DNA from 2 places in the Streptomyces sp. NPDC059850 genome. Region 2 is predicted to be linked to the other one. Evidence: predicted binding sites of a transcription regulator. Region 2 holds the regulator's gene; the other holds the start of a gene.

Region 1 (14,113 bases), on a different contig from region 2:
CGACGCCTGGGCGCTGCGCGGCTACGGCGAGGTCAGGGCCGATGTCGTCTTCCTCGCCACCAACGGCTTCTCACCGGAGAGCGGGCTGACCACCCCCGACCTCGCGGAGGCCGCCGTCAAGCAAGCCATGATCAGCGCCGCCCGCCGGGTCGTGCTGCTGGCCGACTCCGGCAAGTTCGGCCAGGAGCACTTCGCCCGCTTCGGCGGTCTCGACCACGTCGACCTGCTCATCACCGACACCGGCCTCAGCCCACAGGACGCCCTCGCCATCGAAAAGCAGGGCACGGAAGTAGCACGCGCATGATCCTCACCGTCACCCCCAATCCCAGCCTGGACCGTACGTACGAGATTCCGGCGCTGGAGCGCGGCGCCGTGCTGCGGGCCACCACCGACCGGGTCGACCCCGGCGGCAAGGGCGTCAACGTCTCGCGCGCCGTGGCCGCCGCCGGGCACCGCACCGTGGCGGCGCTGCCGCTCGGCGGCCCCGAGGGCGCGCTGCTGGCCCGGCTCCTCGAAGAGCTGGGCATCGAGGCGGCGGGCGTGCCGGTGCGCGGTTCGACCCGGGTCAACATCTCCGTCGCCGAGCCGGACGGCACCCTCACCAAGCTCAACGCGAGCGGGCCCGAGCTGAGCGACACCGAGGCCGAGGCGCTGCTGGAGGCGGTGCGCAGCCGGGTCGCCGACGCCGACTGGATCGCCTGCTGCGGCAGCCTCCCGCGCGGGCTCGCCCCCGAGTGGTACGCCGAGCTGGTCGCCCGGGCCCACCGCGCGGGGGCCAAGATCGCCCTGGACACCTCCGGCCCCTCCCTGACCGCGGCCCTGCGCGAGCGCCCCGATGTGGTGAAGCCCAACGCCGAGGAACTGGCCCAGGCCGTCGGCCGCCCGATCTCCACCGTGGGCGAGGCGGTCAAGGCCGCCGAGGAGCTGCGCGAGCTGGGTGCCCGCGCCGTCCTGGCCAGCCTCGGCGCCGACGGTCAGCTGCTGGTCGACGGGACCGGTACGTACTTCGGCACGGCCACGGTCGCGGCCGTCCGCAGTAATGTCGGTGCGGGCGATGCCTCGCTCGCCGGATTCCTCGCCGCGGGCGGCACCGGAGCCGCGGCGCTCGCCTCGGCCGTGGCCCACGGCGCGGCCGCCGTACAACTGCCGGGCAGCGTGATGCCGACCCCGGCCGACCTGAACCCGTCCGCCGTCACCACGACCTCGGACGTCCCGCTGGATCGCGTGCTCAAGGAGCCCGCGTGACCGGCCCGACCCACTCCCACCCCCTAGTCCCCACCCCCTCCGCCCGCCTGTCCCAGGGCGGCATCGCACCCAAGGGAGCCGCGAGATGAGTGAGCTGATCACCGCGGATCTGGTCGACCTTGACCTGTCCGCCGACACCAAGGAAGCCGCCGCCCGGTCGCTGGCCGAGCGCATGGTCGCGGCCGGCCGGGTCACCGACCTCGACGGCTTCCTCGCCGACGTGGCGGCCCGCGAGGAGCAGATGCCGACCGGCCTGGACGGCGGCATCGGCATACCCCACTGCCGCAGCGAGCACGTCACCGAGCCGACGCTGGCCTTCGGGCGGAGCGCGGCCCGGATCGACTTCGGCGCGCCGGACGGACCGGCCGACCTGATCTTCCTGATCGCGGCCCCCGCGGGCGCGGACAGCGATCACCTGACGATTCTGTCCAGCCTCGCCCGGTCTCTGATGAACGCCGAGTTCACCGGCGCCCTGCGGGCCGCCGACGACCCGGCCCGGGCGGCCGCCCTGGTCCGCGGTGACGAGGAGCCGTCCGCCGAGGCGGACAGCGCCACGGACAGCGCCACGGACAGCGCGGCGGAGGAGCCCGTGGCCGAGGAGCCGAAGGACGCGGCGAGCGCCCCGGCGGAGCCGACGGAGCCGACGGCGCCCTTCCGGATCGTCGCCGTCACCTCGTGTCCCACCGGTATCGCGCACACCTACATGGCCGCCGAGTCGCTGGAGAACGCGGCCCGTGAGGCCGGTGTCGAGCTGGTGGTGGAGACCCAGGGCTCGGCCGGGTTCGAGAAGCTTCCCGCCGCCACCATCGCCGCCGCCGACGCGGTGATCTTCGCGCATGACGTGGAGGTCCGGGACAAGGAGCGGTTCGCCGGGAAGCCCACGGTGGACGTCGGGGTCAAGGCGGGCATCAACCGCCCGGCCGAGCTGGTGGCCGAGGCGCGCGACAAGGCGGCGCGCGGCGAGACCAGCGCACCGGCGGGCGCGGCCGATGACGCCTCGGAGGGCTCCGCCCCGATGGACGCGGGCGGCGACGGCTTCGGCACCCGGCTGCGCAAGTGGCTGATGACGGGCGTCAGCTACATGGTCCCGTTCGTCGCCGCGGGCGGTCTGCTCATCGCGCTCGCCTTCGCGATCGGCGGTTACGAGATCGCCAGCGCCAAGTCGGTCGCGGACCACTTCACGTGGACCGAGAGCGCCAGCTGGGCGGCGCTGCTCTTCCAGATCGGCAGCGCGGCCTTCACCTTCCTGGTGCCGGTCCTGGCCGGGTACATCGCCTACGGCATGGCCGACCGGCCCGGGCTCGTGCCCGGCTTCGTCGGCGGCTTCATCGCGACCACGATCAAGGCGGGCTTCCTCGGCGGTCTGGCCGCGGGCCTGATCGCGGGCGCGGTCGTGATGGGCATCCAGCGGTTCAAGGTCCCGGCGGCGATGCGCGGCATCATGCCGGTCGTGGTGATCCCGCTCGTCTCCTCGGCGATCGTCGGCTTCCTGATGTTCGTGGTGATCGGCAAGCCCATCGCCTCCGCCCAGGAGGCGATGACCGACTGGCTCAACGGGCTCTCCGGCGCCAACGCCATCGGCCTCGGCGTGATCCTCGGCCTGATGATGTGCTTCGACCTCGGCGGTCCGGTCAACAAGGTCGCGTACGCGTTCGCGACCGGCGGCATCGCGGTGTCCAACCCGAGCGACGGCAGCCTCAAGATCATGGCCGCGGTGATGGCCGCCGGTATGGTCCCGCCGCTGGCGATGGCGCTGGCCACCACCGTGCGCGGGAAGCTGTTCACCAAGACCGAGCGGGAGAACGGCAAGGCCGCCTGGGTGCTGGGCGCCTCCTTCATCAGCGAGGGCGCCATTCCGTTCGCGGCGGCGGACCCGCTGCGGGTGATCCCCTCCTCGATGGTGGGCGGCGCGATCACCGGTGCGATGTCGATGGCCTTCGGCTGCACGCTGCGCGCCCCGCACGGCGGCATCTTCGTGGTCCCGCTGATCGGGCAGCCGTTCCTCTACCTGCTGTCCATCCTGGCGGGCACCGTGGTGTCGGCCGGACTGGTGGTCTTCCTCAAGGGGCTGCGGAAGAAGACGGAGGCCGGTGCCACGGCCCCGGCCGGTGGTGACGCCTCCGCGAAGGGCGCCGCCGGGGACGAGGAGAAGGTGGCGGTCGCGGTCTGACCCCATCTCAACCGCCCCCTGACTCATCCGTGGCGAGGCCGCGCGCAGCGTAGTAGGCGCTGAGCGCGGCCTCGCTGCCCGAGCCCATCGCGGTCGCGATGCGCTGGAAGCGGGCGGAGCGCAGATCACCTGCGGTACGGATCCTCGGGTGCTGGCGCCCGGGCGGGCAGTAACCGGACCCGCCCGAGACGAGGGACCCGCCGGGCGGCGCCGGGGCGCTGGCCAGATTCAGGAACACCAGGTCGGCCGTGAGAGCACGCCGCTCGCCCGCGACGGTCAGCGCCTCGGCTCGCGGCGGCGCCGACGGCGGCCCCAACTCCAGCCGCCGTACGGCCACCAGCTCCACCCGGGCGTCCTGCCCGATCTCCTCGGTCTTGTAGGTGTCCTCGGGCGGATGGGCGACCAGGAACCGGGTCCGCAGCCCCGGGTGGGCGCGGACGAGGGTGCCCAGTGGACGGTCCGCGCCCAGGACCAGCACCGTGCGGCCGGTGATCGCCTCGGCGTCCGCCTCCCACAGCGGGCGCAGGGCACGGCCCTCCGCCCCCGCGAGCCACTCGGCGGCCGCGGGCGCCAGCGGCCCGACTCCGGTGGCGACAACGGCATAGGGCGCCGTCAGCCGCACACCGGCGGCCATGGTTCCCTCAGGACCCTCGACCCTCACGTCCACGCGGTCCTCGAACGCGTCGATGCGCGTGGCACGCCGCCCGAGGTCGACCCGGCAAAGGCCACACCTCTCCACATCGGCCTCGATCGCCGCCGCCAGCCCGGGGCCGGTGGTGAAGCCCAGCACGTTTGCCACCACCGGGATGCGCCGCAGCGCACCGCACAGCACATCGCCCGACTCGACGAGGACGGACCGCATCCCGAGGCTCGCCGCCATCACGGCGGCCGCACAGCCCGCAGGACCGCCGCCGACAACCAGCAGATCGGCGTCCAGCAGATCGGCATCCATGGCGCATCCCCTCCCTCTCAGCCCTGTTGGTCCCTCTCGGCCCCACTCGGAGCCGTCCGGTCAGAACGGTCCGCCGTACAGATCCCGGTACGCGGGGAAGACCCCGCCCGGGCCGTCCACGCCCTCCGCCGCCAGCACCGCCTTGACCACGGCCCGGGTCAGCGCGTCCGCCCCCGCTGCCAGCACCTCGTTCAGCGCCCCGCTCTCCCGGTGCACCCCGAACGCCGGATCTTCCGCACCGCTCCCGCTCTCCTCCGGCACCAGCGGGCGATCACCGGTGGCCAGGGCGAAGACCGTGTCGCCGTCGGACATCAGATGCACCGGCCGGATCGACCGGGCCAGACCGTCGTGCGCCGTGCCCGCGAGCTTGTGCGCCTGGGCCCGGGTGAGCGCGGCGTCGGTGGCGACCACGGCCAGGGTGGTGTTCAGCGGAGGCCGCACCGACGCGGCCTGGCGCCGCTCCGACTCGGCCCGCGCGGCGGCCAGACGGCGCACCGCCTCCGCGTGCTCCTCCCGGCCGGGGCGGTAGGGCCCGCCGTCACCGGACGGCTCATACCCCTGCCCGTACAGCACGCCGGTCCGCGGGTCGACAACCGATCCGACCGCGTTGACCACCACCAGCGCCGCCACCGTGATGCCCGACGGCAGCACCAGCGACGCCGAACCCGTGCCGCCCTTGAGCCCACCGGCCACCGCGCCCGTGCCCGCGCCCGCGTTGCCCTGCCCGAACGGCGCACCCGGCTCCATTCCGGCCGCCGCCTCGGCGGCCTCCCGGCCCAGGTCCGCGCCCGGCCGGGCCCGCCAGTCACCGCCCCGCCCGAGGTCGAAGAGGGCGGCCGCCGGGACGACCGGGACGACCTGCGCCGGATCGGGGCCGACCCGGAAACCGCGGCCGCGCTCCTCCAGCCAACCGGCCACCCCCGAGGCGCTGTCCAGCCCGAACGCGCTGCCGCCGGTCAGCACGACCGCGTCCACGCGCTGGACGAGATTGCGCGGATCGAGGGCGTCGGTCTCCCGGGTGCCCGGTCCGCCGCCGCGCACATCCACGGCGGCGACCGCGCCGCCCTCGGGAGCCAGCACGACGGTGGTGCCGGTCAGCCACCCGTCTCCGGTGCGCCGCGCATGACCGACGCGCAGCCCGGGTACGTCCGTCAGTGCGTCGGCCCGGCCGGCTCGCGGGAAGTCGTCGGTCGTTTGCTCGGCGTTGGTCGTTCGCTCGGCATCCATGAACGCTATGCGTAGCACGGCGACTCGTGCCATGGTCGTACACCGAGGCGTATCCGGCCCCGTAAAGAAGGCTCCCGAAGGCACTTCGGGAGGGCGAGCGCCGGGCCAACGCGGCCACATATAGCGGGCGTTCATCAGACGTTGATGCCGTGACAGCAGGCTGTGCGTTATGCCGTTCGTCCCCGCCTCAATGAAGACCGCCGCGCTCCGAACCTCCCGTACGGAGGAGCTCCCGACGCTGGCCGCCGCCACCCGGCAGACCGCCCCAGTGGCCCTTCGGTGGATCAGCGAGCCCGACTGCACCGAGGAGCTGACCCACGCCGAACTGCTCGACCAGGCCGCCAGGGCCGCCGCCGCTCTCACCCGGCTGGGGGTCCGGGCGGGTGACCGGGTGGCGGTGCATCTGCCGCTGGTGCCCGAATCCGTGATCGCCACGCTCGCCTGCGGCCGCCTCGATGTCGTACGCGGCAGCCTGCCGGTGGGACTGCGCCCGCATGAACTGCGCGACCGGGTCAGGGAGATGGACGCCAAGATCGTCATCACCGCGGACGGGGAACAGCGCTGCGGTGAGCAGTACCCGCTCAAGCAGGTCGTCGACCGGGCGCTCACCGGCTGCCCCGGCGTCCGGAACGTGCTGGTCGTGCACCGTCTCTCCCGCCCGGTGTCCTGGAAGCCCGGCCGGGACCTGTGGTGGCACGACGAACTCGGCCGGTACACCGAACCGCTGCCGCGGTCGTACGCTTGAGCCATGAGCACCGCCCCCGCCCCTGAACCGCGCGATCCGGCCGCCGCGCTGATCTTCGACGATCCGCTGGCGCAGCCGTCCTCGGACGATACGGACCGCGGGTGGGGCGAGCGGGCTTCCGGCGGCCACGGCGCCGACAGCGCCGCGGATCTGGCCCGGTTCCTCGACGAGAAGCCGCCCCACCACCTCTGAGGGCGGAAGGCCCCACGCCGAGGGCCCTGACTGCGCCGAGAGCCCAGGCGGCGCGCGATGCCGAGCAGGCGCTCGGCTAGGAGCTGGGGCCGCCTTCGCGCCGGGCCACCAGCTCGTCCCGGATCTCGCGGAGCAGGCTGATCTCCTCGGCCTCCGTCTCGGCCAGCTCCTCCTCGGCCTGCTGCTCCCTGGCGGCCTTGCGCGCCAGATAGCGCGACATCGGCAGCACCATCAGGAAGTACACCACCGCCGCGGTGATGAGGAAGGTCAGGATGGCGGACAGCACGCTGCCCCACAGGATCGGGATGCCGCGCACCACCTCGCCCGCCGCGTTTGTCTCGCAGGGTGCCTCGAGGCAGGAGCGGTACTTCTCCAGGTCCTTCGTGCCGAAGGCACCCACGATGGGATTGATGAAGCCCTTCACTATGGAGTTCACGACGGATGTGAAGGCGGCTCCGATCACCACCGCGACCGCGAGGTCGATCACATTGCCGCGCATCAGGAAGGCTTTGAAGCCCTCCAGGACGCTCTGCTTCTCCTCGGGCACCTTCTCTGTGCTCAACCCACTGCCTTTCTCTCGCCGCCACGGTGCTGGAGCGGACGGTTCCGCAACCTACACCGGCGCCGAGCTGGGCTTGGAGGCGAGGCACGCATGTCAGGAGCGGCACAGGGTCACCGCCAGCCGTGAGGTGGCCCCGGCCCCGGCGAGCGAGGCGGCGGCCGCGCGCGGAACCCTGAGCACCACCAGCGCCCCGTCATCCGGCGGGCCGCTGTCCCGGAGGCCGGGAACGGCGGCCACCCGGACACCGCGCGTGACCACCCGCGCCGGGGCACCGGATCCGTTGCGCCGGACGGCGTCGGGCGCGGGCGTGGCCAGCACGTCCACCCGGTCGCCGGGGCGCAGCAGCCGCACCGCCGCCGCGTCGGCGATCCGGACCGGCGCGGACACCATGGCGGGGCGCGGCGGTTCGTAGCGGCCCCCGGCCGGGGCGGCGGGTGCGGACTCCGGGCGCGTGGATCCCTGACCGGACGGTGCGGCGGCGGCGAGCGCGGCGGCCGTCAGCGCCAGCCCGGCCGCCATCGAGCGCCGCCGTCGCCGCGCGGACCGCCGCAGCCGGTATCTGCCGTCGCGCGCCACCCGCACCGGACCGAAGCGCGGCACCGCCCGGGCCGGGGGAGTGGCACGGGTCAGCGGAGAAGAGCCGGGGGAGAGGGGCGCGGGAAACGGGGACGTGGGGGACGGGGGCGCGGAGAACGGATGGGACATGGCACAACACCGCCTGCCGTGAGGAGCCGGGAGCTTCTGGGCCCCTTCACCATGCCCGGCCCCGCCCGATCCCGCTGGGGCCTGTGGACGGCCGCCGCCTTGTGGACAACTCGGCCACCCACACGAGCGCACCCCCCGGCCAGTCCAGCCGCTACGGCAGCTCGATCCCCAGGTCCCAGCCGTCGTGCCCGTGCGTGCACAGGCAGTCCCGCTCGGCGTTGTCCGGAAGGCCGCTCACCGCGTCGAAGAGCACCTCGCGCAGCCGCCCGACGTTCTCGCCGAACACCTTCATCACCTCGGCGTGCGAGACGCCCTCACCCGTCTCCACCCCTGCGTCCAGGTCGGTGACCAGCGTCAACGACGTGTAGCACAGCTCCAGTTCACGGGCGAGAACCGCTTCCGGATGCCCGGTCATCCCGACCACCGACCAGCCCTGCGCGGCATGCCAGCGCGATTCCGCGCGAGTGGAGAAACGCGGCCCTTCGACCACGCACATCGTCCCGCCGTCCACCGGCTCCCAGCCGCGTCCGCGCGCCGCCGTCACCGCGGCCTGCCGCCCCACCGGGCAGTACGGGTCGGCGAAGGTCGTGTGCACCACGTTCGGCACCTGCCCGTCCGGCAGCGGCTCACCGTCGAAGTAGGTCTGCGTACGGCCCTTGGTACGGTCCACCAGCTGGTCCGGCACCAGCAGCGTCCCCGGCCCGTACTCCGGCCGCAGTCCGCCCACCGCGCACGGTCCGAACACCTGCCGCGCCCCGAGCGCGCGCAGGGCCCACAGGTTGGCGCGGTAGTTGATCCGGTGCGGTGGCAGATGGTGCTCGCGGCCGTGCCGGGGCAGGAAGGCGACCCGCCGTCCCGCGATGTCGCCAAGGAAGAGCGAATCGCTCGGAGCCCCATAGGGAGTCTCTACGGTGATCTCGGTCACATCGTCGAGGAAGGCATAGAACCCCGACCCTCCGATGACCCCTATGTCCGCTTGTGTGCTGCTCGTCTCAGCCATGCGATCACCCTAGTCAGCCGCCGCTCACGGTGCCCGCACGCACCGCGCCCCCGCGGCTTCCCGGGAGGGAGCGGCGGGGGCGCGGTGACGTGAGTGTCAGGCGGCCGAGCTGGTGCTGCTCGACGATGACGTGGTCGACGAAGAAGAAGACGTCGACGAGGAAGACGAGGAGGAGGAAGACGACCCCGAGGAGCTGTCCGAGGAGGAGGACGAGGGGGACGAGCCCTTGTCCGACGACGAGCCGCTGTCACTCTTCGCCGCGGGCTTCGCCGAGCTGCCGCTCGAGCCGCTGGACGAGGAACGGCTGTCGTTCCGGTAGAAGCCGGAGCCCTTGAAGACGATGCCGACCGCGGAGAACACCTTCTTCAGGCGTCCCTGGCACTCGGGGCATTCGGTGAGCGCGTCGTCGGTGAACTTTTGCACCGCCTCGAGGCCCTCGCCGCACTCGGTGCACTGGTACTGGTAGGTCGGCACGTACTTCCTCCTGGCACTCTCACTCGTTGAGTGCTAACGACGCTCCATAGTGCAGTATTCCGGCCCGCCAGTCCACTGCGGTACGGCAGACGGTGACCTACGCCACGCCATCAGCCGCCACCGGTGCCCAGCCAGCCCGCCAGCTTGCCGCCCCGGCCGACCGCCCGCAGCCGCTGCTCGGCCGCGTCCCGTACCGGGTCGGTGGCCACCACCAGGAGTTCGTCGCCGCGCCGCAGCACGGTCGACGGTAGCGGTACGAAGCTGTTGCCGTCCCGGACGACGAGGGTCACCGCGGCCCCGGGCGGCAGCCGCAGCTCGGCGACCTCCACCCCGTGCATCCGGGAGTCCCTGGGGATCGACACCGACAGCAGATGGCCGCGCAGCCGCTCCAGCGGCGCCGATTCGATGCCGAGATCCGCGGTGCCCTCCGCCTCCTCGAGTCGCAGCCGGGTGGCGAACCAGGGCAGTGTCGGCCCCTGGATCAGGGTGTAGATGATCACCAGGACGAAGACGATGTTGAAGATCCGGCGGCTGTCGGGCACCTCGCCGACCATGGGGATGGTCGCGAGCACAATGGGCACCGCGCCGCGCAGTCCGGCCCAGGACAGCAGGGCCTTCTCCCGCCAGGCGACGCGGAACGGCGCCGTGCTCACCAGTACCGACACGGGCCGGGCGACCACGGTCAGCACCAGTCCGACGACGACGCCCGGCAAGATGTCGTCGGCCAGCTCGTGCGGCGTCACCAGCAGTCCGAGCAGGACGAACATGCCGATCTGGGCGAGCCAGCCGAGCCCCTCGGCGAAACCGCGGGTCGCCGGCCAGTGCGGCAGCTTCGCGTTGCCCATGACGAGCGAGGCGAGGTAGACGGCGAGGAAGCCGGAGCCGTGCGCCAGCGCGCCGCCCGCGTACGCGACGACCGCGATGGCCATCACCGCGATCGGGTACAGGCCCGAGGCGGGCAGGGCCACCCGGCGCAGACCGTACGAGCCCAGCCAGCCGATCGCGAGACCGATCGCCGCGCCGATCGCCAGCTCCAGCGCGATCAAGCCGATCATTTGGTACCAGGGATCGATCGAGCCCTGGCTGGAGAAGGCGACCACAAGGATCACCACCGGGGCGTCGTTGAAGCCCGATTCGGCCTCCAGGACACCGGTGAGCCGCTTGGGCAGCGGCACCTTGCGCAGCACGGAGAAGACCGCCGCCGCGTCCGTGGACGACACCACCGCGCCGATGATCAGCGCCTGCCGCCAGTCCAGCCCCACCACATAGTGCGCCGCCGCGGCGGTGACCCCCACGCTCACCGCGACGCCCACGGTCGACAGTGCGGCGGCGGTCGGCAGCGCGGGTTTGATTTCTCGCCACTTGGTGCCCAGACCGCCCTCGGCCAGGATCACCACCAGCGCGGCGTAGCCGATGACCTGCGTCAGTTCGGCGTTGTCGAAGGTGACGCCGAGCCCGTCCGTGCCCAGGGCGACGCCCATCCCGAGGTAGAGCAGCAGGGTGGGAAGCCCGCTGCGGGAGGAGATCCTTACGGCCGCCACCGCGACGAGCAGGACGAGAGAGCAGACCAGCAGCAGTTCATTGAGGTGGTGGACAGTCAGGGGCCGAACCTTTCTCACGTGAGCGGCGGGACCTTCGGGGACGAGATGAACGGTTCCCGGCCGACCGGAACTTCATTGCCTTACCTAACATTTTACGGGTTCTTGACGCGGGCCTTCCACGCGGGCCGACCGCGGAGGTGCGGGAGGCCCGGTCCGGAGTCCGGTGGCGCGTCCGCTGAGCCGGTCCGGGCGACCCGGTACGGGTGGCCGGTGGCGCGGTCCGGGGAGCCGGTGGCAGGCCGGGGTGGCCGGTGGACGGCGTCAGCCATGACTCCGCGTAGGGGCGGCGACAGCCCTGCGCCTATGGTTGCTCCAGCACTCCAGGATCACCCTGCCCCTCGAAGGACAGCGATGCCCGCCAACACAACCGGCTCTCCTCCTAAGAAGAAGAGCCGACGTCTCCGCCTGATCGTGATCGCAGTCGTGCTGCTGCTCCTGGGGGGTACCGGTTTCGGCACGTACTGGAGTATCAGTACCGTGCGGGCCTCTTTCCCGGAGACCACGGGGTCGCTGCAGGTCAAGGGTCTCGACGACCCTGTCCAGGTCAAGCGCGACGGAAATGGCATACCCCAGATCTACGGCAATTCATCCGAAGACCTCTTCCGCGCCCAGGGCTTCGTCCAGGCGCAGGACCGCTTCTGGGAGATGGATGTCCGCCGTCATATGACGGCCGGTCGGCTCTCGGAGATGTTCGGTTCCAGCCAGGTGGAGACCGACGCGTTCCTGCGGACCATGGGCTGGCGCCGGGTGGCGCAGCAGGAGTACGACACCAAGCTGTCGCCCGAAACCAAGAAGTATCTGCGGGCCTACTCCGACGGCGTCAACGCCTACCTCAAGGACCATGAGGGCAAGGCGCTGTCGGTCGAGTACGCGGCGCTGGGCTTCGAGAACGACGGCTACAAGCCCGAGAAGTGGACCCCGGTCGACTCGGTCGCCTGGCTCAAGGCCATGGCGTGGGACCTGCGCGGCAACATGCAGGACGAGGTGGACCGCGCGCTGGCGTCGAGCCGGCTGAGCGCCAAGCAGATCGAAGAGCTGTACCCGTCGTACCCGTACAGCCGGAACAAGCCGATCGTCCAGGGCGGCGCGCTCAACGAGGCCACCGACGAGTTCGACCCCAAGGCGACGTCCACGGGCACCACGGGCAACGCGGGGTCCGCTGGCACGGTGAACGGGGGCGGGGCCACCGGAGCGGCCCAGGGCCTGCAGAGCCAGCTCACGTCCATGTCCAAGACCCTGGAGAAGATCCCGGCGCTGCTCGGCCCCAGCGGCAGCGGTATCGGCTCCAACTCGTGGGTCGTCTCCGGCCGGTACACGACCACCGGCAAGCCGCTGCTCGCCAACGACCCGCATCTGGCGCCCCAGCTGCCGTCCGTCTGGTACCAGATGGGCCTGCACTGCAATCAGGTCAGCAGCAAGTGCCCGTTCGACACGGCGGGATACACCTTCTCCGGGATGCCCGGCGTGGTCATAGGTCACAACCAGGACATCAGCTGGGGGATGACCAACCTGGGTGCCGACGTCAGCGACCTCTACCTGGAGAAGGTCAACGCGACGCACTATCTCTACGACGGCAAGCAGGTCCCGTTCCGCAGCCGTGAGGAGACCATCAAGGTCGCGGGCGGCAAGAGCCGCACGATCACGGTACGCGGCACCAACAACGGGCCGATCGTCTCCGACCGGGACGACGAGCTGACGAACGTCGGCAAGAACGCACCGGTCGGCAGCGGGGCCGATGACGTGGCCCCCGACCGCGGCGACGGTTACGCGGTCTCCCTGAAGTGGACCGCCCTGTCGCCGTCCAACAGCATGGACGCGGTCTTCGGGCTGAACAAGGCACGGAACTTCGACGACTTCCGCGCGGCGGCCCGCGACTTCGCGGTCCCCTCCCAGAACCTCATCTACGCCGACACCAAGGGCAACATCGGCTACCAGGCGCCGGGCCGGATCCCGGTGCGCTCCAAGGGCGACGGCCGCTACCCGGCGCCCGGCTGGGACTCGCGCTACCGCTGGTCGAAGTTCATCCCGCAGTCGGCGCTGCCCTGGGAGTACAACCCCGACCGCGGCTTCATCGTCACCGCCAACCAGGCCGTCATAGACAAGAAGAAGTACCCGTACCTGCTGACCGACGACTGGGGGTACGGCGCGCGGAGCCAGCGCATCACCGACTTGATCGAGTCAAAGATCAAGGACGGCGGGAAGATCTCCACGGACGACATGCAGACGCTGCAGACGGACAACAGCAGTGAGATCGCCAAGGTGCTGACGCCCTATCTGTTGAAGATCAACATCAAGGACCCGTTCGTCCGCGAGGCCCAGAAGCTCCTGGAGGGCTGGGACTACACCCAGGACGCCGACTCGTCGGCCGCCGCGTACTTCAACGCCGTCTGGCGCAACACCCTGATGCTCGCCTTCGGCGAGAAGATGCCCAAGGAGCTGCGGGTCAAGGGGCAGTGCCTGCGGGTGCGCCCGGCCGGGGACTCCGGTCCGATCGAGGACCTGGACGGCAACACCCGGCTGGTCCGCGAGTGCGGCACCCGCGACGCCGACCAGGCCCAGCCGGACGGCGGCGACCGCTGGTACGAGGTCGTACGGAAGCTCCTCAAGGAGCCGGGCAGCGACTGGTGGAAGACCACGGGCACCCGCAACCAGCCGGGCGCGGCCAACCGTGACGAACTGCTCGCCGAGGCCATGAAGGACGCGCGCTCCGAGCTGACCGCCAAGCTGGGCAAGAACATCAACACCTGGAGCTGGGGCCGGCTGCACCGGCTGACGCTGAAGAACCAGACGCTGGGCACCGCGGGCCCGGGTGTCGTCCAGTGGATGCTCAACCGCGGCCCGTGGGACCTCGCGGGCGGCGAGGCCGCGGTCAACGCGACCGGCTGGAACGCGGCGGGCGGCTACGACGTCACCTGGGTGCCGTCGATGCGGATGGTCGTCAACCTCGACAACTTCGACAAGTCGCGGTGGATCAACCTCACCGGTGCCTCCGGTCACGCCTACAACGCGCACTACACGGACCAGACCGAGAAGTGGGCGAAGGGCGAGTTGCTGCCCTGGGCGTTCAGCAAGACCGCGGTGGACAAGTCGACGGACGATCAGCTGGCCCTCACACCCTGAGGCCGCAGACGGCCCGCTGCGGGCCGCTCCCGCCCCCGGCCCGGGGAAGGGGGTCCGCGAACCTCCGGCCCCGCCACAGCGCCTTCGGGCGCCCGTGGCGGGGCCGTCGCGTTGCCGGGC
Region 2 (14,113 bases):
AGGGAGCATCTGGATACAGCAATGCCCCCGGAGTGGGCCCGGGGGCATTGAACGTAGCGTGGCGTACTACGAAGGCTGTCCGTGATCCGAGGTAGAGGGCTCGGATGTTCCCCACGGCGGGGTGGGGGCGAGGAGTCGCCCCGGTGGGTCACCCGTGCGGGTGGCCCGGAAGAGTCAGCCCTTGAGGCCGGCGATCTGCTGCGCGATGGCCGACTTCTTGTTGGCGGCGTTGTTCTTGTGGAGCACGCCCTTGCTGACGGCCTTGTCCAGCTTGCGCGCGGCGGCGCGGGCGGCGGCGGTGGCCTTCTCGGCGTCACCGGCGGCCACGGCCTCGCGGGTCCGGCGGATGGCGGTCTTCAGCTCGGACTTGACGGCCTTGTTGCGCAGTCGCGCCTTCTCGTTCGTCTTGTTCCGCTTGATCTGGGACTTGATGTTCGCCACGTGAAAGAGCCTTCGCAGGTTCGATGGTTTCGCTGTCTGTCGTGCGTTCGCGTCCCGCGCGAGAGGGTCGCGTAAGACACAGTCGGCCAGATTACCAGCAGCGCTGCTGGCCTCCCAAACCCGGAAGCGGTCGCCGTTCATGGGACCATGGACAAACCGAGAAGACCGAGTCCCGCCTAGACACAGGACGCTGCGTGCCCGCGACCCCTACCAATGTGCCGGAGCCGAGCCGTACCGACCCGGCTCTGATCCGTAACTTCTGCATCATCGCGCATATCGACCACGGCAAGTCGACGCTTGCCGACCGCATGCTTCAGCTGACCGGTGTGGTCGAGCAGCGACAGATGCGCGCGCAGTACCTCGACCGCATGGACATCGAGCGCGAGCGCGGCATCACGATCAAGTCCCAGGCGGTCCGGCTGCCCTGGGCGTTGACCGAGGAGCAGAGCGAGCCGCAGCCGGTCACCCATGTGCTCAACATGATCGACACCCCTGGCCACGTGGACTTCACCTACGAGGTCTCGCGTTCGCTGGCGGCCTGTGAGGGCTGCGTCCTGCTGGTCGACGCGGCCCAGGGCATCGAGGCCCAGACCCTCGCCAACCTCTATCTGGCGATGGAGCACGACCTCACGATCATCCCGGTCCTCAACAAGATCGACCTCCCGGCCGCCCAGCCCGAGAAGTTCGCCGCCGAGCTGGCGCACCTCATCGGCTGCGACCCCTCCGACGTGCTCAAGGTCTCCGCCAAGACCGGCGAGGGCGTGGACGAGCTGTTGGACACGGTGGTGCGGCTGGTCCCGCCGCCCGTGGGGGTCAAGGACGCGCCCGCCCGCGCGATGATCTTCGACTCCGTCTATGACGCGTACCGCGGTGTCGTGACGTACGTGAAGGTCGTGGACGGCAAGCTCAGCAAGCGTGAGCGCATCAGGATGATGTCCACCGGCGCCGCCCACGAGCTGCTGGAGATCGGCACCAACTCACCCGAGATGACCGCCTCCGACGGCCTGTCCGTCGGCGAGGTGGGCTATCTGATCACCGGTGTGAAGGACGTCCGCCAGTCCAAGGTCGGCGACACGATCACCCAGTTCACCAAGGGCGCCGAGGAGCCGCTGGGCGGCTACAAGGACCCCAAGCCGATGGTGTTCTCGGGCCTGTACCCGCTGGACGGCTCGGACTATCCGGTGCTGCGCGAGGCCCTGGACAAGCTCCAGCTCAACGACGCCGCGCTGGTCTACGAGCCGGAGACCTCCGCCGCCCTCGGCTTCGGCTTCCGGGTCGGCTTCCTCGGGCTGCTGCACCTGGAGGTCATCCGCGAGCGCCTGGAGCGCGAGTTCAACCTCGACCTGATCGCCACCGCGCCCAACGTGGTCTACCGGGTGGACATGGAGGACGGCGCCGAGCACACGGTGACCAACCCCAGTGAGTTCCCCGCGGGCAAGGTCGACAAGGTGCACGAGCCGGTCGTCCGGGGCACGATCCTCGCCCCGAGCGAGTTCATCGGCGCGATCATGGAGCTGTGCCAGAACCGCCGCGGCGTGCTCCTCGGCATGGACTACCTCTCCGAGGACCGGGTGGAGATCCGCTACACGCTCCCGCTCGCCGAGGTCGTCTTCGACTTCTTCGACCAGCTGAAGTCCAAGACCCGCGGTTACGCCTCGCTCGACTACGAGCCCACCGGTGAGCAGGCCTCCGACCTGGTCAAGGTCGACATCCTGCTGCACGGCGACAAGGTCGACGCGTTCTCCGCGATCACCCACAAGGACAAGGCGTACGCGTACGGCGTCCGGCTGGTCGCCAAGCTGCGCGAGCTGATCCCGCGGCAGAGCTTCGAGGTGCCGATCCAGGCCGCCATCGGCTCCCGGGTCATCGCCCGCGAGACCGTCCGCGCCATCCGCAAGGACGTCCTCGCCAAGTGCTACGGCGGTGACATCTCCCGTAAGCGGAAGCTGCTGGAGAAGCAGAAGGAAGGCAAGAAGCGGATGAAGATGGTCGGCAGCGTGGAGGTGCCGCAGGAGGCCTTCATCGCGGTGCTGTCCTCCGACGACGCGGGCGGCGGCGACAGCAAGGGGAAGAAGTAGTCGTAGTCGAAACGGGCCCGGCGCTTAAGGAGGCGCCGGGCCCGTTGTCGTGTGACGCTCGATGGACGGGGAAGTCTTCCTCATTCGAATTACGAGGCCCGGAACCCCTTACGCAGTACGGTTCCGGCCCTTACGCTGATCGCCACGCGAAGGTTACTCGCGAGTCACCAAGCACTGAGGCGGGCCCCGGAGGATGCCGTGACCGACACCCAGAATCTGCTCGAGAACCGGCCGCCGTCCCTGGCGACGCATTTCCTCCAGCGCGTCGCGGCGACACCGGACAAGGAGGCGTACCGCTATCCGGTGCCGCCCGCCTCCGGCCGGGGCCCGGACGAGTGGCGCCCGCTGACCTGGCGCGAAAGCGCGGACCGGGTCTTCGCCATCGCCGCCGGGCTGATCACCCTCGGCGTCCATCCCGAGGAGCGGGTGGCGCTCGCCTCCTCGACGCGTGTCGAATGGATCCTCGGCGACCTCGGTGTGCTGTGCGCGGGCGCGGCGACCACCACGGTCTACCCGAGCACCAACGCCGAGGAGACCGCCTTCATCCTCGCCGACTCCGGCAGCCGGGTCCTGATCGCCGAGGACGGCGCCCAGCTCGCCAAGGTCCGTGAGAAGCGCGACGAGCTGCCCGACCTCGCCCATGTGGTGGTGATCGAGGCCGAGGACGCGACCCCCTCGGGGGGCGACCCGGAGGGCTGGGTGCTCTCCCTCGCCGAGCTGGAGAAGCGCGGCGCGGCGCACCTGGCCCAGCACCCCGACGCCGTACGGGAGCGGACGGACGCGCTGCGCGCCGACCAGCTGGCGACGCTCATCTACACCTCCGGTACCACCGGCCGCCCCAAGGGCGTACGGCTGGCGCATGACTCCTGGTCCTACATGGCGATCGCCATCGGCACCCAGGAGGGGCTGCTCTACCCGGACGACATGCAGTACCTGTGGCTGCCCCTCGCGCATGTCTTCGGCAAGGTGCTGACGGCGGGGCAGATCTACGTCGGACACACGACGGCCGTGGACGGCCGGGTCGACAAGATCATTGAGAATCTGCCGGTCGTCCGGCCCACCTATATGTGCGGCGTGCCGCGGATCTTCGAGAAGGTCTACAACGGGGTCGCGCAGAAGGCCCGCGAGGGCGGCGGCGCCAAGTACAAGATCTTCCAGTGGGCGGCCGGGATCGCCCGCGACTACGCCAAGACCTCCCAGGACAACTTCCGCCGCACCGGCACCGCGTCCGTGCCGTTCGCCCTCAAGGCCCAGCACGCCGCCGCCGACAAGCTCGTCTACACCAAGCTGCGCGAGGCGTTCGGCGGGCGGCTGCGCGCCGCCGTGTCCGGTTCGGCCGCGCTGGCCCCCGAGATCGGCTACTTCTTCGCGGGCGCCGGGATCAACATCCTGGAGGGGTACGGGCTCACCGAGTCCAGCGCCGCCAGCTTCCTCAACCCGCCGGACTACCGCACCGGTACGGTCGGCAAGGCGTTCCCCGGCACGGAGGTGCGGATCGCCGACGACGGCGAGGTGCTGCTGCGCGGCCCCGGCATCATGCAGGGCTACCACGGGCTGCCCGACCTGACCGAGAAGGTGCTGGAGTCCGACGGCTGGTTCCACACTGGCGACATCGGGGAGATCTCGCCCGACGGCTATCTGCGGATCACCGACCGCAAGAAGGACCTGATCAAGACCTCGGGCGGGAAGTACGTCGCCCCGGCGGAGGTCGAGGGCCAGTTCAAGGCGGTGTGCCCGTTCGTCTCCAACATCCTGGTGCACGGCGCGGACCGCAACTACTGCACCGCGCTGATCGCCCTCGATGAACCGACCCTCATGGGCTGGGCGCGGGAGCACGGCCTGGCGGGGAAGTCCTACGCCGAGGTCGTGGACACCGAGGCGGTGCGGGAGTTGATCGACGGTTATGTGCAGCGGCTCAACGAGGGGCTGCAACGCTGGCAGACGATCAAGAAGTTCCGGCTGCTGCCGCGTGATCTGGATGTGGAGCACGGTGAGCTGACGCCGAGTCTGAAGATGAAGCGACCCGTGGTGGAGCGCGAGTACAAGGCCCTGATCGAGGACATGTACGCCGGTACCCGCGAGGCCTGACGGCAGGGCTTTACCGGAAGGGCCATTACCGGAACAGGCTCGTCCTACGCACGATTTTTCCCCTCAACACAGTTAACTTGCGTGACTCGGTGCATATAACTGCGGTCCGTCTGTCACTCTGTCCGTGCCGGGTTACGGCGCATATGACGGAGCTTCTCAGGAGCCGCACAGTGGGGACGTCATCTTCCACCCCGTCTGCATCCGCAGGCGGGGTGGCTCTGCCGGTCGGGGGAATCGGTCCCGTACGTACCAGTGCCTCGGCCCGTGCGAGCCTGCCCGGCAGCCCGCTCGCGGCCTCCGCGGCACGCCGGTTCGTGCGCGCCGCGCTCGCCGAGTGGGTCGCGCTCGACGTACCGGCCGCCGACCGGATCACCGACCGGACCGCGGACGAGGCCGTCCTGCTGGTGAGCGAGCTGGTCACCAACGCCGTGGTGCACGCGGGCACGGCCGTCGAGGTGTGCTGCGCGCTCGATGTGTCCAGCCACGAGGGCGATCCGCCCTCCCTCGTCGTCGAGGTGACCGACCACCACCCCACCCGGGTGCTGCGCGGCGACCCGCCGGACGGACCGGACGGCGCGGAGTGCGCGGGCGGCCACGGGCTGCGGCTCGTCGCCGAGATCGCCGAGGCGTGGGGGACGACGTACCGGCGGGCCAGCAAGACGGTGTGGTTCCAGGTGTCGGTCACGCCCGCCGCCGAACCGGCGGTGCCCGAGGAGCCCGCGGCCGGGGACCTCGCGCCCTCGTGGGCCTCGCGCGGCACCGGGATCGTCGCCCCCGTGCCGCGCCGGGTGCCCGCCCGCCGCGCCGATCCGGAATGGACCCGGCACGGCGCGCTGTCCTTCCTCGCCGAGGCGTCCGACCTGCTCGCCGGGCAGTTCGACGAGGAGCTGGTCACCTCGCTGGCCGGACAGCTGCTGGTGCCGCGGCTCGCCGACTGGTGCGCGGTCTGGCTCGACTCCGGCGGCGGACCGCCGCGGCTGGCCCGGGTCTGGCACGCCAGCGAGAGCCGCATGGAGGGGCTGCGGCAGGTGCTGGAGAAGGAACCGCCCCAGCTGCCCGCCACCGCGCGCGGCGGCGCCCTGGACTGGCCGTGGCCCGCCGACCCCGCGGCGTACGGGCCCGGCGGCGCGGCCCTGGCCTGCCGGCTGATCGCGGGCGGGCGCGCGCTGGGCACGCTGCTGATCGGGCGGGCCGGGCTGGTGCGCATGCCCGACGAAGTCGTCGGCCTGATCGAGGACTTCGCGCGCCGCGTCGCGCTCGCCCTCGCCTCCGCCCGGCGCTACACCCGCCAGGCCACCATCAGCCGGGTGCTCCAGCGCGGGCTGCTGCCGTCCGGGATCGCCCGCATCCCCGGCGTCGAGTCGGCCGTCGTGTACGAGCCGACCGGCGACATCTCGGCCGGAGGCGACTTCTACGACGTCTTCCCGGCCGGTGACGGCCGCTGGTGCTTCGTCCTCGGCGACGTCTGCGGAAACGGTCCTGAAGCGGCCGTGGTGACCGGCCTGGTCCGCCCCTGGCTGCGGCTGCTGGGCCGCGAGGGCTACGAGGTGGGCGAGGTCCTCGACCGCCTCAACCAGCTGCTGGGCGAGGAGGCCGTCGGCGAGGCCGTCGAGGCCGCGGGCGGCGCCGACCCCGGCGGCGCGGGCCTGCCCCCGGGCGGCGGCCCCGCGCGGTTCCTCTCGCTCCTCTACGGGGAGCTGGTGCCGCTGGGGCCGGGCGACGAGGGCGGCGGCGTGCGGTGCACGCTGGCGAGCGCGGGCCATCCGCTGCCGCTGGTCCTCCAGCCCGATGGAACGGTACGAACGGTCGCCGTGCCGCAGATACTCCTCGGCGTGGTCGAGGACGCCGCGTATGAGAGTGAAACGTTCGATCTGGCGCCCGGCGAGACCCTGCTGTGCGTGACCGACGGGGTGACGGAGCACCGCTCCGGCAGCCGCCAGTTCGACGACGAGGACGGCCTCGCGGCGGTGCTCGCGGGCTGCGCCGGGGTGAGCGCGCGGGAGGTCGCGGAGCGGGTGCGGCGGGCGGTGGACGAGTTCGCGGAGGAGCCGCCGGACGACGACCTGGCGATGCTGGTCCTCAGAGCGCTGTAGCGCGCGGGCTTTCAGGGCGCCCGGCGGGGCGCGCCCGCGCCATGGCGGACAATGGGGCGTATGCCTTCCGTACTGCCCGACGGCGACCCCATGCCCCAGGACGGCGCGCTGCCCCCCGGCGCGCTGGCCGCGGCGGCGGGGCGGCCGCTGGGGTTCTATCTCCACGTGCCCTACTGCGCCACCCGCTGCGGGTACTGCGACTTCAACACGTACACCGCCGCCGAGCTGCGCGGTTCCGGCGGCGTGCTCGCCTCCCGGGACAACTACGCCGACCAGGTCGCGGAGGAGGTGCGGCTCGCGCGGAAGGTGCTGGGGGACGACCCGCGCCCGGTCGAGACCGTATTCGTCGGCGGCGGCACGCCCACCCTGCTCGCGGCGGCGGACCTCGGGCGGATGCTCGGCGCCATCCGCGACGAGTTCGGGCTCGCGGACGGGGCCGAGATCACCACCGAGGCCAATCCGGAGTCGGTCGATCCGCGGTATCTGGAGGCGCTGCGGGACGCCGGGTTCAACCGGGTGTCGTTCGGGATGCAGAGCGCCCGGCAGCACGTCCTGAAGGTGCTGGACCGCACCCACACCCCCGGGCGCCCCGAGGCCTGCGTCGCGGAGGCGCGGGCCGCCGGGTTCGACCATGTGAACCTGGACCTGATCTACGGCACCCCCGGCGAGAGCGACGACGACTGGCGGGCCACCCTGGAGGCGGCGCTCGGCGCGGGCCCGGACCACGTATCGGCGTACGCGCTGATCGTCGAGGAGGGCACCCAGCTGGCGCGGCGCATCCGGCGCGGCGAGGTGCCGATGACCGACGACGACGCCCACGCGGACCGGTATCTGATCGCCGAGGAGATGCTGTCGGCGGCCGGATTCGACTGGTACGAGGTCTCCAACTGGGCCACCTCGCCCCAGGGCCGCTGCCGCCACAACGAGCTGTACTGGCGCGGCGCCGACTGGTGGGGCGCGGGCCCCGGCGCCCACAGCCACGTCGGCGGGGTGCGCTGGTGGAACGTCAAGCACCCCGGCGCGTACGCCCAGGCGCTCAGCGAGGGCCGCTCACCGGGCGCCGGGCGGGAGCTGCTGTCCGACGAGGAGCGCCGGGTCGAGCGCGTCCTGCTGGAGCTGCGGCTGTCCGAGGGATGCCCGCTGGAGCTGCTGCGCCCGGCCGGTGCGGCGGCCGCGGCCCGGGCGCTGGAGGACGGCCTGCTGGAGCCGGAGCCCTACCGGCGGGGCCGGGCCGTGCTCACGCTCAGGGGCCGTCTGCTGGCCGACGCGGTGGTACGGGACGTGGTCGACTAACCGGCCTCGGGCGCCGTCACGAAATCGATCAGCTCCTCGACCCTGCCCAGCAGCTCCGGCCGCAGGTCCTTGTAGGTGTGGACCGCGGACAGGATCCGCTGCCACGCCGCGCCCGTGTTCTCCGGCCAGCCCAGCGCCCGGCAGACGCCCGTCTTCCAGTCCTGGCCGCGCGGCACCGTCGGCCAGGCCGGAATGCCCAGCGAGGACGGCTTCACGGCCTCCCACACGTCGATGAAGGGGTGCCCGACGACCAGCACGCTCTCGTCGGTGATCTGCTCGGCGATCCGGGACTCCTTGGACCCGGCCACCAGATGGTCCACCAGGACACCGAGCCGGGCGTCCGGGCCGGGGGAGAAGTCGCGCACGATGGCGGGCAGGTCGTCGACGCCCGCCAGGTACTCCACGACCACGCCCTCGATGCGCAGATCGTCGCCCCAGACCCGCTCCACCAGCTCCGCGTCGTGGCGGCCCTCCACATAGATGCGCCCGGCGCGGGCGACCCGCGCGCGGGCGCCCGGGACGGCGACCGAGCCGGAGGCGGTGCGCTGCGGGGCGCTCGGGGCCGTCGAGCGCGGGCGTACGAGGGTGACGACGCGGCCCTCCAGGAGGAAACCGCGCGGCTCCATCGGGAAGACGCGGTGCTTGCCGAAGCGGTCCTCAAGAGTGACCGTCGGCCCCTGCGCGGTCTTCTCGCAGCGGATCACGGCACCGCAGAACCCCGTGGTGACCTCCTCGACCACGAGGTCCGGGTCCGCGGGGACCTCGGGGGCGGGCTGCTGCCGCTTCCAGGGCGGGGTCAGGTCCGAGTCGTAGTGTCGGCTGCGCATCCGGATGACGATAGCGCGGCGGGTTAACGGGACACGCCGAGGCGCGTTAAGGGGAGGCGCCTCAACGGGACACGCCGAAGCGCGCGGCCAGTTCGTCGCGTTGGGCCCGTACGAAGGCCGCGTCCACGACCGACCCGTGGCCGGGGACGTACCGCGCGTCCTCGCCGCCGAGGGCGAGCAGCCGGTCGAGGGCGGCGGGCCAGTGGGCGGGGATCGCGTCGGGTCCGGCCTGCGGCGGGCCCGACTCCTCCACCAGATCGCCGCAGAAGACCACCTCCGGCTGGCCCGGCACGCCGCCCGGGACCAGAACGGCCAGGTCATGGGCGGTGTGTCCGGGGCCCACGTTCGCCAGAAGCACAGACCGGCCGCCCAGGCCGAGGGTGATCTCCCCGGAGACCACGTGATGCGGCGGTACGAGGTGATCGGCGGCCTCGGCGGCGGCCCCCGGGGGCACACCGTGCCGTATGGCGTCCTCGCGCAGCGCCTCCCGGTCGCGGCGCAGCAGACCGTCCACGCCGGTGGCTCCGTACACTTCGCAGCCCGCGAACGCGGCCGTCCCCAGGACGTGGTCGAAGTGCGGATGGGTGAGCGCGATCCGGGTCGGACGGCGGCCGGTCAGCCGGGTGATCTCGGCCCGCAGCGCCGCGCCCTCGCGCAGCGTCGAGCCGGTGTCCACCACGAGGACGTCCGTCCGGCCGGTGATCACGCCGATCGTGCAGTCCCAGTCGGGCAGCCTGCGGCGGGCGACATCGGGACCGAGCTGTTCCCACCCGGCCTCTTCCCAACACGTCTCCATACCGAGACGCTAGCTCCAACAGCGATAGCGTGACGGGTGGCCGGGGCGCCGGCGGGGGGCGGCTCTTGCCGTGCCCACCGCACCCCGCCGTACACTGGCTGAGGGGTTCTGGCACTCGTGACCGTTGAGTGCCAGAGGGACGACCTGATGACACGGCTGGACTGGAGGTGCGCGGGGTGCTCAGCGAACGCAGACTCGAAGTGCTGCGTGCCATTGTCCAGGACTATGTGGGCACCGAGGAGCCGGTCGGCTCCAAGGCGCTCACCGAGCGGCACCGGCTGGGGGTCTCCCCGGCCACGGTGCGCAACGACATGGCCGCGCTGGAGGACGAGGGCTTCATCGCCCAGCCGCACACCAGCGCCGGGCGCATCCCCACGGACAAGGGCTACCGGCTCTTCGTGGACCGGCTGGCCGGGGTGAAGCCGCTGTCCGCGCCGGAGCGGCGGGCCATCCAGAGCTTCCTGGACAGCGCCGTCGACCTCGACGACGTGGTGGGGCGCACCGTCCGGCTGCTGGCGCAGCTGACCCGGCAGGTCGCGGTGGTGCAGTATCCGTCGCTGACCCGTTCGACGGTGCGGCATGTGGAGCTGCTGCCGCTGGCCGCGGCCCGGGTGATGCTGGTGCTGATCACCGACACCGGGCGGGTCGAGCAGCGCGTGGTGGACTGCCCGGCTCCGATCAGCGACGACTCGCTGGCGGATCTGCGGGCCCGGCTCAACAGCCGGGTCGTGGGGCGGCGGTTCGCGGATGTGCCGCAATTGGTGCAGGATCTTCCGGAGTCCTTCGAGCAGGAGGACCGGGGGACGGTCTCGACCGTGCTGGCGACATTGCTCGAAACGCTTGTCGAGGAGACCGAAGAGCGGCTGATGATCGGCGGCACCGCGAACCTCACGCGCTTCGTGCATGATTTCCCCCTGACGATCCGGCCCGTGCTGGAGGCACTTGAGGAGCAGGTCGTCCTCCTCAAGCTGCTCGGCGAGCAAGACTCGGGTATGACCGTGCGTATTGGGCATGAGAATGCTCACGAGGGGCTGAATTCCACCTCGGTCGTCGCGGTCGGCTACGGTTCGGGCGACGAAGCCGTCGCCAAACTCGGCGTGGTCGGACCGACCCGCATGGACTACCCCGGAACGATGGGAGCGGTACGCGCAGTGGCACGTTACGTCGGACAGATCCTGGCGGAGTCGTAAGTGGCGACGGACTACTACGCAGTCCTGGGCGTGCAGCGCGATGCCTCGCAGGACGAGATCAAGAAGGCATTCCGCCGGCTCGCACGCGAGCTGCACCCGGACGTCAATCCGGATCCGAAGACCCAGGAGCGGTTCAAGGAGATCAACGCCGCTTACGAGGTGTTGTCGGACCCGCAGAAGAAGCAGGTCTACGACCTGGGCGGGGACCCGTCGGGTTCGGCCGCGGGCGGTGGCGCCGGTGGGTTCGGCGCGGGCTTCGGCAACTTCTCCGACATCATGGACGCGTTCTTCGGCACCGCCTCGCAGCGCGGCCCGCGGTCCCGCACCCGGCGCGGCCAGGACGCCATGATCCGCCTCGACGTGGAGCTGAGCGAGGCCGCGTTCGGCACCACCAAGGACATCCAGGTCGACACCGCCGTGGTGTGCACGACCTGCAGCGGTGAGGGCGCGGCGCCGGGTACCTCGGCGCAGACGTGTGACATGTGCCGCGGCCGCGGTGAGGTATCGCAGGTGACGCGGTCCTTCCTCGGCCAGGTCATGACCTCGCGGCCGTGCCCGCAGTGCCAGGGCTTCGGCACCGTGGTGCCGACCCCGTGCCCGGAGTGCGCGGGCGACGGGCGGATCCGCTCGCGGCGCACGCTGACCGTGAAGATCCCGGCCGGTGTGGACAACGGCACCCGCATCCAGCTCGCGGGCGAGGGCGAGGTCGGCCCGGGCGGTGGCCCGGCGGGCGACCTGTACGTGGAGATCCACGAGGTCCCGCACCCCGTCTTCCAGCGGCGCGGTGACGATATGCACTGCACGGTGACGATCCCGATGACGGCGGCGTGTCTCGGCACGAAGGTGCCACTGGAGACGCTGGACGGCCTGGAGGAGATCGACATCCGGCCCGGCACCCAGTCCGGCCAGTCGGTTCCGCTGCACCAGCGCGGCATCACCCATCTGCGCGGCGGCGGCCGGGGCGACCTGATCGTGCACGTCGAGGTGACGACCCCGACCAAGCTCGACCCGGAGCAGGAGGAGCTGCTGCGGCGGCTGTCCAAGCTGCGCGGCGAGGAGCGGCCGACAGGGGAATTCAAGCCGGGGCAGCAGGGGCTGTTCTCGCGCTTGAAGGACGCGTTCAACGGACGGTAGGCGCCCGGCCGGGGGTCCGGCCCGCGGCGGAGCCGCCATTGTCCGCAGCGCCCCCGGGGGATGCAGCCAACGGACGCTGATCCGGTGACGGATCGTCGCGGAGGGCATGGCACGATGTGGCCATGTCCTCCGCGCTGACCGATCTCGCTCGGTACCCGATCGTGCAGGCTCCGATGGCGGGCGGGGCCTCCTGCCCGCAGCTCGCCGCCGCTGTCATCGAGGCCGGGGGCCTCGGTTTCCTCGCCGCCGGTTACAAGACGCCGGAGGCGATGTACGAGGAGATCAAGCAGCTGCGCGGGCTGACCGGCCGCCCCTTCGGCGTCAACCTGTTCATGCCGCAGCCGCCCGGCGACCCGACCTCCGTGGCGGTCTACGCCGACCGCCTGGCGGGTGAGTCGTCCCGCTACCAGACCGCCCTCGGAGACCCCGAGGCCAGCTCGGACGACGCGTACGACGCCAAGCTGGCGATCCTGCTGAACGACCCCGTTCCGGTGGTCTCGTTCACCTTCGGCTGCCCCACCCGCGCCGTGCTGGACGCGTTCGCCCGGGTGGGCACCCGGACCATCGTCACCGTGACCTCGCCGGTCGAGGCGGAGACCGCCCAGTGGGCGGGTGCCGACGCCGTCTGTGTCCAGGGCGTGGAGGCCGGTGGCCACCAGGGCGGCTTCCGTAACGACCCGGCGGACGACGCCCCCGGCGCCGTGCTCGGGCTGCTGTCGCTGGTCGCGCTGGTGCGCGAGACCGTGCAGGTCCCGATCATCGCGGCGGGCGGGCTGATGCGCGGCTCGCAGATCGCCGCGGTGCTGGCCGCGGGCGCGTCGGCGGGACAGCTGGGCACCGCGTTCCTGGTCTGCCCCGAGTCGGGCGCGAACGCCCTGCACAAGTCGGCCATGACCGATCCGCTCTTCGGCCGGACCGAGCTGACCCGGGCGTTCTCCGGTCGCCCGGCACGCGGGCTGGTCAACCGGTTCATCCGCGACCACGGCCCGTACGCCCCGGCCGCCTACCCCCAGCTGCACCACCTCACCTCCGGGCTGCGCAAGGCGGCGGCCAAGGAGGGCGACCCGCAGGGCATGGCGCTGTGGGCCGGGCAGGGGCACCGGCTGGCGCGCGAACTGCCCGCAGCGCGGCTGGTGGAGACCCTGGTGGTCGAACTGGACGCGGCGCGGTCCGGCTACGGGCTCCAGGCCCCGCGAGGCGTGGTGTCGTGAGCGCCCCGGTGTTCGTGGCCGACGACCTCGCGGGAGCGGCCACAGGGGCCCGTATCGCGCTGGAGGGCCCCGAGGGGCGCCACGCGGTGTCGGTGAAGCGGCTGCGGGTCGGCGAGGCCGTCGTCCTCACGGACGGCGCCGGTACGGGCGTATCGGGCACCGTGGCGGCCGTCGAGGGCAAGGACCGGCTACTGGTCGAGGTCGACGGCGTACGCCGGGAGGCGGCGCCGAGCCCGCGGATCACCGTCGTGCAGGCGCTGCCCAAGGGCGACCGCGGCGAGGTGGCCGTGGAGACCATGACCGAGACGGGCGTCGACGCGATCGTCCCGTGGGCGGCCGCCCGCTGCATCACCCAGTGGAAGGGCGAGCGCGGGCAGAAGGCGCTCGGCAAGTGGCGGTCGACCGCGCGCGAGGCGGGCAAGCAGTCCCGCCGTCTGACCTTCCCGGAGGTCGCGGACGCGATGACGACCAAGGAGGTTGCTCGACTTCTCGCCGAAGCCGACCTCGCGGCCGTGCTCCACGAGGAGGGCAGCGAGCCCCTGGCGACGGCCCAACTGCCCCACGAGGGGCATATCGTGCTCGTCGTGGGCCCCGAAGGGGGCGTCTCGCCGGAGGAGTTGGCGGCCTTCGCCGAAGCGGGTGCGGGTCCGTACCGGCTGGGCCCGAGCGTGCTGCGCACCTCCACGGCCGGAACGGCCGCCGCCGCACTGCTGTTGGGGCGCACCGGCCGCTGGGCCTGACGCCCGGGTGGCCGACGAAGGTCTTCCGGTTCGCCGTGGGTGATGGGAACCTGTCCTCTATGGGGGTATTAAGCCATCATGTACGGCGCGGATGGCCGCTGCTGGCCGCCGTGGCCACGGTCGTCGCGGCCATCGCGGTGACGGGCTGTGAGCCGAGGGACGGCGCGGTCACCGCGGTCGCCGTCTCGATCACCACGGACAAGGTCGGCACCTCCGCCCTGG

The links. Region 2 encodes HrcA, which represses chaperone genes, less so after heat shock. Its sites were predicted from a motif close to TTNGCACTCNGNNNNNCNGAGTGCNAA; they were not measured.
Region 1: a site for HrcA is predicted at 9,283-9,309, ahead of ACFV9T_RS26015 (FmdB family zinc ribbon protein). Genes of this name have one in related genera too.

The regions. Positions count from the first base shown of each region.
Region 1 covers NZ_JBHWJI010000034.1:38,785-52,897, forward strand. Annotated here, with positions in the region: gene ACFV9T_RS25965 (DeoR/GlpR family DNA-binding transcription regulator) at 1-304, shown strand, start outside; gene pfkB (1-phosphofructokinase) at 301-1,245, shown strand; gene ACFV9T_RS25975 (fructose-specific PTS transporter subunit EIIC) at 1,331-3,415, shown strand; gene ACFV9T_RS25980 (FAD-dependent oxidoreductase) at 3,423-4,367, opposite strand; gene ACFV9T_RS25985 (P1 family peptidase) at 4,428-5,594, opposite strand; gene ACFV9T_RS25990 (AMP-binding protein) at 5,764-6,339, shown strand; gene ACFV9T_RS25995 (hypothetical protein) at 6,343-6,531, shown strand; gene mscL (large conductance mechanosensitive channel protein MscL) at 6,608-7,093, opposite strand; gene ACFV9T_RS26005 (RcpC/CpaB family pilus assembly protein) at 7,187-7,798, opposite strand; gene ACFV9T_RS26010 (S-methyl-5'-thioadenosine phosphorylase) at 7,950-8,798, opposite strand; gene ACFV9T_RS26015 (FmdB family zinc ribbon protein) at 8,895-9,272, opposite strand; gene ACFV9T_RS26020 (potassium/proton antiporter) at 9,383-10,891, opposite strand; gene ACFV9T_RS26025 (hypothetical protein) at 10,966-11,142, opposite strand; gene ACFV9T_RS26030 (penicillin acylase family protein) at 11,225-13,993, shown strand.
Region 2 covers NZ_JBHWJI010000001.1:314,418-328,530, reverse strand. Annotated here, with positions in the region: gene rpsT (30S ribosomal protein S20) at 175-441, opposite strand; gene lepA (translation elongation factor 4) at 636-2,519, shown strand; gene ACFV9T_RS01620 (AMP-dependent synthetase/ligase) at 2,718-4,607, shown strand; gene ACFV9T_RS01615 (SpoIIE family protein phosphatase) at 4,751-6,700, shown strand; gene hemW (radical SAM family heme chaperone HemW) at 6,761-7,993, shown strand; gene ACFV9T_RS01605 (DUF3097 domain-containing protein) at 7,990-8,820, opposite strand; gene ACFV9T_RS01600 (MBL fold metallo-hydrolase) at 8,882-9,616, opposite strand; gene hrcA (heat-inducible transcriptional repressor HrcA) at 9,793-10,806, shown strand; gene dnaJ (molecular chaperone DnaJ) at 10,807-11,940, shown strand; gene ACFV9T_RS01585 (nitronate monooxygenase) at 12,063-13,151, shown strand; gene ACFV9T_RS01580 (16S rRNA (uracil(1498)-N(3))-methyltransferase) at 13,148-13,891, shown strand; gene ACFV9T_RS01575 (hypothetical protein) at 13,951-14,113, shown strand, end outside.